DNA from 2 places in the Solibacillus sp. FSL W7-1472 genome. Region 1 is predicted to be linked to the other one. Evidence: riboswitches for the same ligand, from Rfam matches in the RefSeq annotation. Region 1 holds a riboswitch; the other holds the start of a gene.
The links. A riboswitch is a leader RNA that binds a small molecule or an ion and turns the genes downstream of it on or off. The one in region 1 is predicted to bind FMN.
Positions count from the first base shown of each region.

Region 2: it holds a riboswitch for FMN, as region 1 does, so the genes downstream of both, MKY07_RS06120 (ECF transporter S component) here and ribE (riboflavin synthase) in region 1, are expected to answer to the same signal.

Region 1 covers NZ_CP150208.1:2,047,104-2,051,887, reverse strand. The annotation lists gene metE (5-methyltetrahydropteroyltriglutamate--homocysteine S-methyltransferase) at 1-254, shown strand, start outside; gene MKY07_RS10090 (hypothetical protein) at 271-465, shown strand; gene MKY07_RS10085 (VC0807 family protein) at 753-1,436, opposite strand; FMN riboswitch at 1,755-1,892, shown strand; FMN riboswitch at 1,993-2,126, shown strand; gene ribE (riboflavin synthase) at 2,247-2,882, shown strand; gene ribB (3,4-dihydroxy-2-butanone-4-phosphate synthase) at 2,897-3,508, shown strand; gene ribE (6,7-dimethyl-8-ribityllumazine synthase) at 3,524-3,988, shown strand; gene MKY07_RS10065 (PadR family transcriptional regulator) at 4,127-4,444, shown strand; gene MKY07_RS10060 (DUF2812 domain-containing protein) at 4,437-4,784, shown strand, end outside.
Region 2 covers NZ_CP150208.1:1,269,603-1,274,386, forward strand. The annotation lists gene MKY07_RS06105 (ATP-binding protein) at 1-898, shown strand, start outside; gene MKY07_RS06110 (RNA polymerase sigma factor SigX) at 1,061-1,594, shown strand; gene MKY07_RS06115 (hypothetical protein) at 1,591-2,814, shown strand; FMN riboswitch at 2,919-3,092, shown strand; gene MKY07_RS06120 (ECF transporter S component) at 3,337-3,912, shown strand; gene brnQ (branched-chain amino acid transport system II carrier protein) at 4,090-4,784, shown strand, end outside.

The sequences.
Region 1 (4,784 bases):
GAGAACTCATAAAAGTACTAAAAGAAACACCATACAAACTAGGAATTGGTTTAGGTGTATATGATATTCATAGCCCGCGTATTCCAACTGTGGAAGAAATGGCAGCCATTATTGAAAAAGGTAAAAAAGTAATCGCAAAAGAACAATTTTGGATCAATCCCGATTGTGGCCTGAAAACTCGTACGGAACAAGAGACGATTGCATCATTAAAAAATATGGTGGCCGCAAAAGAGCGACTAAAACAGTTGAATTAATGAAGGGGCGGTTACTATGAATCAAATGAAAACAAATTACAGCCCCGTGTTTTTGACGGCTATAATGAATGGCTTTACAGGAAGTTATACAAAAAAGCTTAAAGAGTTGCGTGATGAATTGATGGCGACATATCCAACGGATGCAAAGGAGATACAAAAAGCATATTATTCAGTAAAAGCAGAGGTAGTTGGAAGATGTAATTTTTTATAATATAGAAAATGAGAGGCCCATTGCAGGATGCAATGGGCTTTTAGTAAGTGGAAGTCTAAATTAAAATGTTCCTTTAAATTTCTCGGGCTTTACGACATAGCCCTCAATGATAAATCCACAATGTGTACATATAATGTATTCGATATTGCAACCCAAACTCAATTTATTAACAGGGGCCATAACACTGTAGCCGCTATGTTTTCCTCTACCTAATTCCGTGCCGCCGCATTTTGGACATTCTTTTACATTTGCTGTGTTCTTCATCACCATCATCCTTTCACAAAAAATTACTTCGCCATAACTTCAGGTTCCGGCAGCTTTTCATCATTTTTTTCCTGTACCCTGTTCGTGTAATTTTGCACGATTACATTAATGTAGAAGAACATACCCATTACTATGCCGGAAAACAGCCAGCTTGCTATACGTTTATAAATCAGCATATCCCCATAGCTGTCAATTCCGTATTTCTGTAGCAGAAAGACCGTAATTCCTGCCATAACAAGTCCTCGAATAATGAAAACAATCTGGATCAGCTGAAACCATTCGAAAATCCCTTTTTGAAAGAACAAAGCTTTACTGTCCTTTCGTGCATAGCCTTGCAAATATGCAAAATCAATTGCAACATACAAAGGAAAAGGCTTTTTTATAATAAATAAAATTACATAGAGAAATGTGTAAAAAAGACCTAAATAAACATTATTCCAAATCATTTGCTCCGCTGAACCTGACAATAAATCTACTGTAGTACCTATAAGCATCGAGCCTAAAATAAACAAGCCCGTCACATTAAACTGCCGATCCTTAGCAAAGCGGTAAACAGTATAAATTATCCCGGGAACAGTGGACAGCAGCATCGCAGCATAGTCACCAAAAGGCTCTCGGCCAAACTTCCATATTGCATAGGGTAAAGCTGCATAAAACAGTAGTTCTAGAAAGATAAGATATTTATTCGATTGTGAATTATTCGCCATAAAAGCCTCCATTATCGTTAAAAAGGTATTTGTTTTTTTATATTACTGAAGATTATCCGACACTATATTTTATACAAATTAAAACTTAAAAAAAGCAACCAAGCAAATGAGAGACAATTAAAATCAGCTTGCAATAAGTCCTTTCTATTTTCTGTGATATTATGTATATTCTTCTACGTATTACCATGAGTAAAGTTTCAAAATATTAATTTGATAGAGGGGTAGATGTAAAAAGATTGAGGGAACAAAAAGTAAGTAAGTGCTAAAATACTATTAGCTTTTTAATTTATTTATGTTACAATAACTTTCAAATAAAATAATTTCCTTCGGGGTCGGGTGAAATTCCCAATCGACGGTGATGAGTTAATCTCTAAGCCCGTGAGCCACTTTTTTGTGTGCAGGATTTTGGTGCAAATCCAAAGCCGACAGTTATAGTCTGGATGGGAGAAGGAATGGCAACACATTTTTAAAATTTTTTGATTTTTAATGTGGTTTTTTGCTATACACTTTTCCTGTCGCGCCTTGTGACGGGATTTTTTTATTTCCATTGAAAAATAATTTCCTTCGGGGTCGGGTGAAATTCCCAATCGACGGTGATGAGTAATCTCTAAGCCCGTGAGCCACTTTTGTGTGCAGGATTTGGTGCAAGTCCAAAGCCGACAGTTATAGTCTGGATGGGAGAAGGAAGCAATGTCAGCAGTTTTTTGAAAATTATCTTCAAAAAGCTTATTTGATGATGCTCAATTTTCCTCTCATCGAACTCCGACTTCAATCGGGGTTCTTTTTTATTATTAAAAAGAGGTGAGCAGGATGTTTACAGGAATCATTGAAGAACTTGGAACGGTTGAAACGATCAGCCAGTCCACACAAGCGATGGAACTAGCCATTCGCGCAAGCAAAATTTTAGAGGATGTCCAACTCGGGGACAGTATTGCCGTTAACGGTGTCTGTTTGACCGTAAAGCATTTCTCGCCAACCGTATTTTTGGCGGATGTTATGCCGGAAACCGTCAAAGCAACCAGCCTCCAGCAATTAGCAGCAGGTAAGCCTGTCAATTTGGAACGGGCAATGTCGGCGAATGGTCGTTTCGGGGGGCATATTGTATCGGGCCACGTGGATGGGATAGCGACAATTCAACGGAAAAGACCGGTCGCCAATGCAGTTTATATTGATTTGGCAATGGAAAAGCATTTGATTGCAGAATGCATCAAGAAAGGCTCGATTACAGTAGACGGCACGAGTTTAACGATTTTTGAGGTGACAGACACATTCATTACCATTTCCTTAATCCCTCATACGTATGAGCAGACTGTACTAGGCTATAAAAAGCCAGGAGATGTTGTGAACATTGAAACAGATCTAATCGGAAAATATGTAAAAAAACATTTACAAAATCAAACGGGAAGTACGATTACAATGGACTTTTTGCAACGTACCGGATTTTAAAGGAGTGGTGATAAATGAATACGATTGAAGAAGCAATTCAGGCATTGAAAAACGGTGAGATTATTATTGTGTCAGATGACGAGAACCGTGAAAATGAAGGGGATTTTCTTGTGTTAGGAGAATTCGCTACACCGGAAAATATTAATTTTATGGCGCTTTATGGAAGAGGGTTAATTTGTACACCAATTTCATCTGCAATTGCAGAAAAGCTTTCCCTTCATCCAATGGTGCAAAGCAATACCGATACATATCAAACGGCTTTTACGATTAGTATCGATCATATCCATACAACGACAGGTATAAGTGCATTTGAGCGTTCTAAAACGATGTTAGCATTGCTGGATCCAGCAACAGAACCGGGGCATTTTCATCGTCCGGGCCATGTATTCCCCCTCATTGCAAAACAGGGGGGCGTGTTGGAACGTCGAGGGCATACGGAAGCAGGCGTTGACCTGGCAAAGCTTTGCGGTTCGAATGAAGTCGCGGTCATCTGTGAAATTATGAACGAAGATGGTTCAATGGCCCGCTTGCCGCAGCTCGAAAAGCTAGCGCAAAAACATAAACTGAAATTTATTACAATCGAAGACTTAGTTCAATATATAAAATTAACTACCGTATCGGTATAAAAAGGAGCAATTAAAATGGGAAAAACATTTGAAGCACAATTAGTCGGAACAGATTTGAAAATCGGAATTGTCGTTGGGCGATTCAATGAATTTATTAATGATAAGTTATTAAGCGGTGCACTGGATGGTTTAAAACGTCACGGTGTTGACGAAGCAAACATTGATACAGCATGGGTGCCAGGTGCTTTTGAAGTACCGTTTGTTGCAAAAAAAATGGCTGAAACAAATAATTATGATGCAGTAATCGGTTTAGGTACGGTCATTCGCGGATCAACTACACATTACGACTATGTATGTAACGAAGCAGCAAAAGGAATTGCCAAAGCAGGCTTGGATACAGGGGTTCCGGTAATTTTCGGTATTGTCACAACAGAAAATATCGAACAGGCGATTGAACGCGCTGGTACAAAAGCGGGTAATAAAGGCTACGACAGCGCAATGTCCGCTATTGAAATGGCAAACTTGAATAAGATGTTTTAAGAATGCTTAGTGCTGACCACTCCAACATGTTGGAGTGGTTTTTCGTTTTCTTTTAATAACAAGTTTACAAATTATTCCCTGTCATTTACTATTATGTCAGACGATATATCGCATGACATAATAGTTGGAGGAATGAATATGTCTTATAATGGCGGGCCAATGACTGAAGCAATGTACTACGTATTATTGGCGTTAATGCGTCCAAATCATGGCTATCAATTAATGCAGTCCATTACAGAAGTATCAAAAGGCCGTTTAACAATGGGGCCCGGAACGTTATATGGTGTCCTATCACGAATGCAAAAAGACGGATTAATCGCTTTGGCAAAAGACGATGGGCGGCGAAAAATATATGAAATTACGAAAGAAGGCGAGCATGCATTAAGAATAGAATATGCTCGTCTAAAATCTCTGATTTTCGACAGCAGTATATTAGAGGAGGGAAACGATGACTAAAATGGTGCGCAAAATCAGACCAACCAACTACTGGCGAATCGGAGAACACGAAAGCTGGTTTTCGGATATGTCGTTACAGGGGCTCCACCTTCATAAAATGGGAACAAATTTAGCCCATTTTAAAAAAGGTGACCCGAAGCGAATTGAATACCGGATTGAAGTGACAGATAGGAAATTAATTACCTATGAGCAAATTGATCTGTACGAGGAAAACGGCTGGAAGTATGTCACAAGCTATCAATGGTTTCATGTTTTCTCTTCACTAACTGAAAACAATGCACCCGAAATCCATACAGATTCTGCAGAACAGGCATTTACATTACAGCGGCTAAGTAAAAAA
Region 2 (4,784 bases), 780 kb from region 1:
GTTCGTCGAAAAAGGATTGGACAGCTCCAAGCCGATACCTGATGAACTTTACCAAATGCTTGATCATGTTTTGAATTTTGAAGATCAGCTGGACGAAGAGTTTGAAATGGGAAAATCCTATTACAGTATAACGATTAGTCCGCTGTACAGCAGGGACTCCATTCGTGGTGCAGTCGCTGTTATACGAGATAAAACCGAGGAAACAAAACTGGAAAAGCTGAAATCGGATTTTATCGCCAATGTTTCACATGAACTTCGGACACCAATCGCGATGCTACAAGGCTATTCAGAGGCGATTATTGATGGGGTTGTGACAACAGAGGAAGAACGTATAGATATGATCCGTGTAATATATGATGAATCACAGCGTATGAGTCGTCTTGTAACAGATTTACTTGACTTGGCGCGGATGGAATCGGGACATATGACCCTGTATAAGGAAGAAGTACCATTAGTTACAGTTATTGAAAGAATGACACATAAGTTTGACCAAACAGCGAAAGAAAAGCATGTGCAACTGCAGATTGAAACAGATTTTTCGGACGAAACGCTTATTTCGATTGATGAGGACCGCATCGAGCAAGTGTTAACGAACTTAATTGATAATGCGATTCGCCATACACCAGCCGATGGATCCGTGACTGTTTCAATGATAAATGAGCAAAATTACGCAAAAATTCAAGTAAGCGATACAGGGCAAGGCATTCCTCAAGATGATTTGCCATATGTATTCGAACGGTTCTACAAAGCTGATAAAGCACGTACTCGCTCAAAAGGCGGAACGGGCTTAGGTCTGGCCATTACGAAAAATATTGTGGAAGCACATAACGGAAGAATTTCTGTTGATAGTGTCGAACAGCAAGGTACAACCTTTACATTTTACTTGCCATTACCTTAAAAAAATGGGGTAATGGAATAATGAGTATGAAAAAGTTTATCATTTTGAATCGCTCAAAGTGATAAACTTTTCTTTTTAATTGACTAGTTCGTTTATAAACGGATGATTATTGTAACTTTTTTGTTTCGAAAACGACAAATTACGTGAATGGAGGTGGGATGGGTGCAGCAATCCATTTTCCATCGATTATACGATACGTATCATCAGGATGTTTTTAATTTTTTGTTCTACTTAGTAAAAGACCGTACCACAGCTGAGGATCTTGCCCATGAAGTGTATGTTCGTGTATTAAAATCATACGACCGTTTCGAAGGGAAAAGCTCTGAAAAGACCTGGCTGTTTTCAATAGCAAAAAATGTAGCGATCGATCATTTTAGAAAAAAACAAGTACGTGATAAGCATGCATTTACAGCATTTGATTGGGAGACAGAGCAACTCGTAAGCCCAATCCCTTCACCTGAACAATTTACCGAATTAAATGATCAGCTCCATCAATTATTGGTTGCATTGGAAGAATGTTCAGGAGATCAGAAAATGGTTATTATTATGCGATTTATTCAAGAACTGTCCATCCAGGAAACAGCTGAAATTTTAGGGTGGACGCCCGGCAAAGTTAAAACGACACAGCACCGTGCTTTAAAGAATCTGCGGCTGCTATTGGAAGCGCAAGAAGGAAGGGAGGCGAATCCATTATGAAAAAGGAGCATTGGGATGAAAAAGAGATTGAACTTTTTCTGAAAAAAGCACCGAAAGTAACCGATCATCGTTCAAAAGATGAGGTATTTAATCGATTAAAGGATGATGGAGCATTTAATGAAGATCCGCCTCATATACAGCAAAACAATCAAAAAGGCATCCGTTGGACACCGTTATTCGTTTCGATTGCATCAATATTTATTATTGTTTTAATCAGCGCACAATTTATAGGGAATAATGAGTCCGTCACAATGCAAAATGAAACATTTGACATTCAGACTCCAGAAACGGAAGAAAATATGACGATGAGTGCAAAAGAAGATGCGTCTACACAAAATGAGCGCTCCATGATTAATAGTTTTACGACGGAAGCTCAACCGGAGCAAACGTTAGTTTATGAAAATGAGCTTGCCGACAACACATTATTAGAAATTGGTCTTGCAGGGGATGATGCAGAAAGCGTACCAGTGAGCATATTGATTCCAAATGAAGTTGTTGCCGAAAAAACAGGTACAGAAAATCCGTCAAAGCTGGAACTTTATAATACATTCAGTCCGTTGCTTGATGAACAGTCGCTCGGGTTTAATGAATATCATCCTTACAAGGGTGAATTGCGAGAAGAAGGGAACACGCTAGTTCACATATTGCCGGAGGGTCACCAATATGATGCAGGAACAGCTTCCTTATCGAATTATCTTGGTTCACTTGTCGATACTTTCAGTGATGCATATACGGAAGTGCAAATAGAAAATATCTCCGGAAAACCAATTTACTTCGATCATATTGGCGATGTAAATGAGCCGTTTCTATTAAATGATGAGAACGCTCAATATAATTATTTTATGTATCAGATGCGCAATGGGGCGGTATATTTAAGTCCGAATTTCCGAATGAGCTTTACAAATGTCGAAGAAGCAATCAAAAATATGACGGTGGAAGCGAACGATATATATAGAACGGTTATATTGCCAGGTGTATATTTAAAAGTTGAAGACGCTGAATCAGTCGTTACGATTACATTTGAAGAGCCTTTAAACTTGGAGAATTACGAGCCTGCACAAGCAATGCGAATGATTGAAGGGTTAATAATGACAGCGGCAAGTTTTGATAAACAAGTCAAATTCGAAAATATTGTACAGGAACAATGGGGCGGTTTTGATTTCACAAAACCAGTGGAGAAGCCGATTGCTGCAAATCGTATCCATTATGAATTTCAATAATCCAAATTAATTTACTAGGAATTGTAAGCAATGGGCTTTACAATTCCTTTTTTTTATATATAATAAGAATTGTAGCAAGGTAATTGTTACATAATTTCATATTGATTCATCTTCGGGGCAGGGTGTAACTCCCGACCGGCGGTAATAAAAGTGATAACCTCTGACCATTTACTTGGAGGAAGTTATGTCAAACTTTTCGAGCCCGCGAGCCACTTTTGTGTGCAGGATTTGGTGCAATTCCAAAGCCGACAGTATAGTCTGGATGGGAGAAGGTGAAGGTACGGTCGTCATTTTTTTGAAAATGCCGTGCTTTGCAGTACTTATTTTCAAGTTCCTTATTTGTTGCGGAATATTTTTTCGTATACAAAAATCAGGAATTGCTGCAAATGCACTGATAGACCCTTTATTTAAGTGTGCCTATTTCTCCCTTATGCTCTATTTGAGTATAAGGGTTTTTTCATGAAATGATTTGATACGTCCTTTCTTCTTGCGAGATGGAATCAGCAAAGAGGAGAGATTTATATGCAAAAAAGAAGTTTAAAGTTACGATCATTCGTAACAATCGCAATGCTGAGTGGAGTTTCATTTGTTCTAATGTTGTTAAACTTCCCACTACCATGGTTCCCAGTGTTTTTACAAATTGATTTCAGTGATGTGCCAGCATTGATTGCGGCAATTACAATGGGTCCTGTTGCGGGTATTCTAGTTGAACTTGTCAAAAATGTGCTTGACTGGATTTACACAGGGGCTCCTGAAGGGATTCCGGTAGGTCATATGGCAAACTTTGCTACAGGTGTATTATTCATTTTACCAGCTTACTATATTTATAAAAAATTCCCTTCTGCAAAAGGGTTAATGACAGGCTTAGTGGTTTCTACGGTTGTTATGTCACTAGGAATGGCAGCATTAAATTATGTGGCGTTCTTACCGCTGTATACGTACTTACTAGGCTTCGAATATAATATGTACGAAACGATCGTACTGGGTATTTTACCATTTAATATTGTTAAAGGAATTATGATGATTGTTGTCGTGACGATGCTTTACCGTACAATGCGTGTATGGATTGAAAATCAGCGCCGACAATATTTGGCTTAATTAAATAATAAAATTTGGAGCGATGTCGTAAAAGTGTTAACTTTATGACACCGCTCCTTTTATATTTACTATTACTATTGTCATTCTGTTATAGGGCTGATATGATATTGTACATTGTTAAGAAAATTAGGACGTTTCATTAAAACACCATGAAATGACATCTTGGGAGAGAATATGATGGACAAAAAAATACCATTTTCAACCTATGCAGTAATCGGAACGATGCTGTTTGGTATGTTTTTTGGAGCGGGAAATTTAATATTTCCGATTCAAATGGGGCAATTGGCAGGAACGAATTATTGGTTTGCGCTAATTGGCTTTTTAGTTACGGCAATTGGTTTGCCGTTTTTAGGAATTCTGGCAATCGGATTGTCGGGAAGTAATGGATTGCGTGATTTGGCAAGTAAAGTACATCCGGTGTTTGGATTGTTTTTTGCATTGGCTTTATATTTAACAATCGGGCCGTTTTTTGCAATTCCACGTACAGCAACCGTACCGTTTGTCGTTGGATTTGAACCGTTTATCGATCCTTCACAGGCAACATTGTGGCTAGCGGTATTCAGTTTTATTTTCTTCACGATAGTTTTTTACTTTTCGTTAAATCCGGCGAAAATAATGGACATTATCGGAAAATACTTAACGCCAGCCTTTTTAATATTTTTATTTGTATTAATCGGAATTAGTCTATTTTCTCCGATGGGGAAATTTGTTGAGCCTGCTGGGGCTTATATTAACGAGGCGTTTATGACAGGATTTAAAGAAGGCTATAATACGATGGATGCACTTGCTTCACTTGCGTTCGGTATTGTAGTCATCCATGCGATTAAACGGACAGGTATTACAGATAAAAAAGAAATTGCAAAAGCGACTTG